DNA from 2 places in the Mesorhizobium sp. DxT genome. Region 1 is predicted to be linked to the other one. Evidence: riboswitches for the same ligand, from Rfam matches in the RefSeq annotation. Region 1 holds a riboswitch; the other holds the start of a gene.
What was found. Region 1 has a riboswitch for glycine ahead of ACVJNE_RS23495 (L,D-transpeptidase). Riboswitches for the same ligand answer to the same signal wherever they lie in the genome.

Region 1 (3,161 bases):
ACGACAAGCGCCGTGCCCCGGCTTATAATCGCTGCTTCAACAAAGCAGGTGGGAGGCCCGTTGGCTCATGGCACTCGATCATCTGCAACAACGCCGCCTTCTCCCTCAAGACGTGCAATCTGGCGGGCTTCAGCCGCGGTAAACTTCAGCCGTACTCCGATGCCGCCGCCATTCTCCGGAATGAATACGGCCCCAAGCTCCTCGAGACTAGCCTGCAGGGCCTCAACGTCACGCTCGTTCGGGTTGTCGATCTTGCGCTCGAAGTCATGGATGGTGTCTTCATCCACTCCAGAACGAAGGCTGAGCTTGGCCCGCGTGACTTCCACGAGAGCGCGGGCGGCTCGGCATTGCGAACCTGAAATCATCGAACTTTCTCCTCGAAGGTCCATCGAGGCGGCGATAGTTGCGCCCCTTGCTAGGTCGGAGCAAGGGCTGGCCTCTCCGCCATCTCGGATCCAGAATGCCATTTTAGCTGGAGACCACCCCGTTGGCGCGATCTGCGCCGCGAGCGCTGTAGCGGGGAAGCGACCACCCCCACTGCAGTGCCCCGAAGCGGATAGCAGCCGCCACCGTGAAGCCGACGATCACCGCGATCTCTCGTCCGGCACCTCCCTCATGGAGGAGGACGAACGTCGAGGCACCTGCGAGCGCCGCGGAGGCATAGACCTCCCGGCTGAGGATCGCAGGACTCTCGCCGCTGAGGACATCCCTGACGAGACCGCCGAACGTGGCTGTCACGATGCCCATGGCCACCGCAGCCACAGGTCCACCGGCCATAGCCAGAGTCCTGTCGGCTCCAAGGACTGCGAAAAGGGCTAAGCCTACTGCATCAAACCGCAGCAAGAGGGCTTCCCGTGACTGCGGGATATGCGCCAGGAAGAACACGGCGGACGACACGGCCACACAGGCCAGAAGGTATTCCGGGCTGGTGATCCAGAATACGGGCGTGGCGCCGAGGACAGTGTCCCTTATCGTTCCACCTCCGATGCCCGTGGCCGTGCCAAGGAGTATAAAGCCGAACAGGTCCATCCGCTTGCGTGCAGCGGCCAGCGTGCCAGTGGTCGCGAAGACCACGACCCCGAACCAGTCGAGGAAAGTCATTGCCTGGTCGATCATGACAGTCCTCACACGTCGGCAGCGCCGCCGGATCCCATGACAATGATGGCTGACCCGGGTCGGACATGTTCGTGCAGATGGATGACATCCTGATGCAGCAGGCGCACGCAGCCCGACGATATCGCCTTGCCGATCGTCCACGCCTCAGCGGTGCCATGGATGCGGTAAAGCGTATCCCGGTTTCCCTGGTGGATGTAGAGCGCGCGTGCCCCAAGGGGATTGTCGATGCCGGGCGGCCGGCCATGACGCCACCTCTCGAGCGCGGGCTGGCGCTTGATCATATCCGAAGGAGGCGTCCAGACCGGCCACTCCCGCTTGTAGGCGATGTGGGCCCGGCCCGACCATTCGAATCCCGCACGACCGATGCCGACACCGTAGCGGGTCGCAAGTCCGCCGGGCAGGACATGATACAGGTAGCGTGCGGCCGTATCGACGATCACCGTGCCGGGCTTCTCGACGGCTACGTAGTCTACGACCCGACGGACATATTTCGGGTCAAGACTCTGCAGGTCGGCGGCCGGCACCGGAAACTTCTCCTCCGGCATCGCCCGGTACATCGACAGCACATCCACGTCGAAGGAAGCTTCGGGAGCGGGGGGTGGAGCTACAGCCAGCGAAGGCGCGGGAGCGGTTGTGGAACAGCCCGCGGCGGCGGGGGCGAGGAACGCGGCGCCACCAACGAGCAGTGCGCGACGGCTCAGGGTAGAAGGGGGAAAATCAGTCATATCGTTGCATTCTGAAAAAGCGGCGCGCCGCCAGCTTCGACGAAGCGGACGTGCGACCGGAAGAGCGAAGTTGAAATGTCGAGCAGGACAACTGCGCGCCATCACGGCACGCAGAAAACTGCGACGCTGATCAAGGGCGCTGATTCATGACAGACCTCTGGCGCGATGCATGCCTATTCGCATGCATGCCCCCTCTGTCATTGGCCTGAGAGCTTGGCAGGGACCGTCTCGCACGGGCCCGGCTTATACCTTCGGCGGGAGCTGCCGCTCCGCTTTCCAGAGTCTTTTATCGACGGGCGGTCCGGGTGCCTGAGAGTTTCCGGGGCGGTTGCTCCTTCGGCGGCCGGTCCCCCGGCTCTCTCCCGCGCGTCAATTCGAGCCAGATGACGCAATCTTTGGGGCGGTATTGAGGCCGCGAGATACACCTACCTGAACGCGCGAGCTGAAGTTGATCAATCCGCCCGCAATGATTTGGCAGCTAACCCAGCCGCGAGCAACCGATTGCGCAAGCCGCAGACAAACCGGAAGAACTCGAGGACCCGCATCCGGTTCATGAACCATGCAAGCCCGGCCGCTTCGTAGTTCTCGTGATCGGCCCAAGCAAGGCCGTAGGCGTGCGTTTCGCCGCCGAACCGGGTGTGCTTCCCAGCCTAACCTTGTTGAGGGACGAGGATGTCGCGCTGTCCATGTAGGGGCGTATGAAGTCGAACACGCTCCAAGCTGGAAAGCGTTTCAGCGCCAGCAGCGCCTTGGCTCCGGACTTCTCGCGCAGGTGTTCGATCCGCTCGAGGTTGAGGAGCAGCTTCGACTTGTCGATCAGGTGGGTGTTCATCATGCTCGGCCATCGCCTTTCCGGGTAGCCGCCGTCCGCAGCGGATCGATCACGGCGAGGCCTAGCGCGCGTCGCTTCATCGAGCGCGCCGCCAGCGACACGTTGACGGAAACCTTCCTCGCGTAGGACTCGGCGAACAATCGGCCCCTTGCGTCGCCAATTCCCTGCCGCATTGCTGGCGAACGCTCGGCGAACCTGTCGGGAGCGGGACGGAAACGGCCGTCAGCGACCGTCCCGATCCATTCGCAGACATGGTCCTCGGGCTCCCGCAGCCGGGCAAGCAAATCGAGGTACTCTTCCTGGAGCGCGGGCGTGTGTTCGCGTCGGCTTACGCGTGACAGGCGGTGGAGATCGCAGGCAAGCAGGTATGCGTCGCGCCGTGGCTTGCGCCAGTAGACCCGCCGGCCGTCCGCCACATCCAGATACTCGTCGGCGGCTGCGATCGGGATGGCCTCCGCCGCATGCGGGACGAACTGCATGAGCGGGTC
Region 2 (3,161 bases), on a different contig from region 1:
CGTCGAGAATCTGCCCGTGCAGCGCACCGGCAAGAACCACGTCGTTGCGCTTGGAACGGTGATGCCGCCACGCGATGCCGACGGCCTCGGCAACGGCGGTCGCCTCGTCCAGCAGCGAGGCGGAGGCCACCGGCAGGCCGGTCAGCTCGCTCACCAGCGTCTGGAAGTTGAACAGCATCTCCAGCCGCCCCTGGCTGATCTCGGACTGGTAGGGCGTGTATGCCGTGTACCAGGCCGGGTTCTCGAACAGGTTGCGCTGGATGACCGGCGGCACGTTCACGCCATGGTAGCCCGCACCGATGAAGCTTTTCAGCACCACGTTGCGGCCCATCTTCTCGCCAAGCTCGGAGAGCGCTTCGGCTTCGCTTGCGGGCTCGGGCAAGTCGAGGGGGCGGTCGAGCCTGATGGACTTCGGCACTGCCTGGGTGATGAGGGTCTCGACCGATGGGACGCCGAGGGCGGCGAGCATGGCGCGTACGTCCTGCGGGCCGGGGCCGACGTGACGGTCGGCAAAGATGGCTTGTCTTTCGTTCATGATTTCGTCCTTCAGCCGATCATCGCCTTGTAGCCGGCCTCGTCCATCAGGCCCTCGAGCTGGCTTTCGTCGGCAAGCTTCATCTTCCAGAGCCAGCCGTCCGCTGCCGCCGAAGAGTTGACCAGCGCCGGGTCGGACGAAAGCTTGTCGTTGACCTCGGTGATCTCCCCGTCGGCCGGTGCGTAGACGTCGGAGGCAGCCTTGACGGACTCGACCACCACGGCCGCGTCGCCCTTGGATACGGCTTTGCCGACCTCGGGCAGTTCCACGAAAACGAGGTCGCCGAGCTGCTCCTGCGCGTAATCCGTGATGCCCACCGTGGCGACACCGCCCTCGACGCGCAGCCATTCATGATCTTCGGTGAAATAGGTGGTTGCCATCGGGGTCTATCCTTTGCGGTAGCGATGCTGCGTGAAGGGAAGGGGATGAATGTCGATCGGCACGCGGTTGCCGCGCACCTCTGCGAAAAGTCTGCTGCCAGGCGCCGCGAGGGCGGCCGGCACGTAGCCCATCGCGACGGGGAAGCCTGCCGAAGGGCCGAAGCCGCCGGAGGTCACGCTGCCGGCCGGGTTGCCGTCGCCGTCGAACAGGTCAGCGCCAGCGCGCACCGGCTGGCGGCCTTCCGGCTTCAGTCCGACGCGCTTGCGCCGTGGCCCCGCCGCAAGTGCCGCGCTCAGAGCATCGGCGCCGATGAAACTGCCGTTTTCACGCAGCGGCTTGGCTATCGCCCACATCAGGCCGGCATCGACCGGCGTCGTCTCGGGCGTAATGTCCTGCCCGTGCAGGCAGAGCCCGGCTTCGAGCCGCAGACTGTCGCGGGCTGCAAGACCGATCCACTCGACGTTTTCGTCGGCAAGCAGAGCTTCGGCGAAGGCTTTCGCCTCGGCCCAGGGCAGGGCGATCTCGAATCCATCCTCGCCGGTATAGCCGGAGCGGCTGGCAAACCAGCCTTCACGCGGCTCCAGCCCGTGCATGAAGGTCAGTGCCGAAAGATCGACGCCGGCCCTGGAGAGTGCGCCTTCGGCTGCAGGCCCCTGCAACGCCAGGAAGACGCGCTCAAGCGGCTCGGTCGTGCAGTCGAAGGACGCGGCGACCTGCTTCAGGTGCTTTTCGTCTGCGGCCGCGTTGCCAGCATTGGCGACGACCATGAAGCGCTCCGCCCCAAGACGGGTGACGATGAGGTCGTCGAGGATGCCGGCCTCGTCGTTCAGGAAGAAGGTGTATTTCGACTGGCCCTCGTTCAGCGCAGCGGGATCGAGCGGGCATGCGCGCGCCAGCGCGGCCGCCGCCTGTGACCCTGTCACGAGGAACAGTTTCATGTGGGAAATATCGAAAAGGCCGGCCTTTTCCCGCGTGTGCAGGTGCTCCTTGAGCACGCCGAGCGGGTAGGTGATCGGCATCGACCAGCCGGCAAACCCCCCGAAGCGCGCACCGGCGGCCTCGTGCAGGTCTTTCAGCGGCAGTTGAAAAAGTTCGCCCGTATCGGTCATTCATCCTCCAGAACAGCACCAACCAGCCGCTGAAGCGGCAGTTCGCGCCCCTCTGTCGGAAGCCTGAGAGACTTGGTACGACCGGAACTCTGTCGGTCGCCCTTACACCTTCGGCGCGGGGTTTCCCCCGACTTTCCAGAGCGTCTTGACCGGCCTACGGTTCTTTTGCCTGAGAGATTTCGGGCGATTTCCCCTTCGGCGGCAGCTTTCGCTGCTCTCTCCCGCAAGCCGGCAGGGCATCGCTGCCCAGGACGAGTCGTTTCTAGCCGATGCGAGAGGCGATGTCACCTGCTCGCAACGCTTATCCCGATCAGTCGATAGAGACCGTCAATCGTAGGCGGCCATGCGGCCCAGATCACGCTCGATCTGCCCGATAACCTCGGCGGTTTCCTGGTGCAGGCGCTTGAGGCGGTCGAGTTGAAAGGCGACGCTTTCGGCCAGTTCGGCCCCCGTTTCCTCGATAGGCGAGGTGCCGACGCCGTAGAGCAGCCATGAGAGGCTGACATTCAAGACGCCTGCCAGCATGGAAAGCCGGTTGGCGCGCGGCTGGGAGCGGTCGCTTTCCCATGCCTGGATGGTCGATGACTGCACGCCGATGCGGCGGGCAAGTTGCGCAGCGGAAAGCCCGACTGCGTCCCTGGCGCGCGATAGCCTGCCGCCGAGCGTGTCTGTATCGGGAATGTCGGAATAGATCGTCGCGGTGTCGGGCACCCACCCACCTCCTTGTTGTGGTGAAATCGCGCCCGCATGACACGCAGGCTGCGCGGCTAGCATAGGGATCGGTCGGGCAGGCGCAACCCTTGGAGGTCAGACAAGCCGCTGTGCGTGCCAGCGCAAGTGGTCATCCATGAAGGTCGAAATGAAGAAATAGGAATGGTCGTAGCCTTCGCGCATGTTCAGCGAAAGCGGAATGCCGGCCTTGCGGCAGGCATCCTCGAACAGCCAGGGGCGCAGGCCCTCGTCGAGGAAACCGTCGGCCTTGCCTTGATCGATCAGGAACTCCGGGAACCGCGCGCCGTCCTCGACCAGCGCACAGGCATCATAGGCGCGCCAGGCTGTTTCGTCCTCGCCGAGATATTTCTGGAAGGCGGGTTTCGACCAGCCGGCCGTCGATGGCTGCACGATCGGCGCGAAGG

Region 2: it holds a riboswitch for glycine, as region 1 does, so the genes downstream of both, gcvT (glycine cleavage system aminomethyltransferase GcvT) here and ACVJNE_RS23495 (L,D-transpeptidase) in region 1, are expected to answer to the same signal.

Annotation. Positions count from the first base shown of each region.
Region 1 covers NZ_JBZFLJ010000018.1:37,475-40,635, forward strand. Annotated here, with positions in the region: gene ACVJNE_RS23485 (XRE family transcriptional regulator) at 66-365, opposite strand; gene ACVJNE_RS23490 (trimeric intracellular cation channel family protein) at 469-1,116, opposite strand; gene ACVJNE_RS23495 (L,D-transpeptidase) at 1,125-1,841, opposite strand; glycine riboswitch at 2,129-2,216, opposite strand; partial or broken gene ACVJNE_RS23500 (carboxynorspermidine decarboxylase) at 2,426-2,676, opposite strand; gene ACVJNE_RS23505 (hypothetical protein) at 2,673-3,161, opposite strand, start outside.
Region 2 covers NZ_JBZFLJ010000011.1:101,040-104,200, reverse strand. Annotated here, with positions in the region: gene gcvP (aminomethyl-transferring glycine dehydrogenase) at 1-535, opposite strand, end outside; gene gcvH (glycine cleavage system protein GcvH) at 547-915, opposite strand; gene gcvT (glycine cleavage system aminomethyltransferase GcvT) at 922-2,025, opposite strand; glycine riboswitch at 2,173-2,259, opposite strand; gene ACVJNE_RS19605 (helix-turn-helix domain-containing protein) at 2,353-2,736, opposite strand; gene fghA (S-formylglutathione hydrolase) at 2,833-3,161, opposite strand, start outside.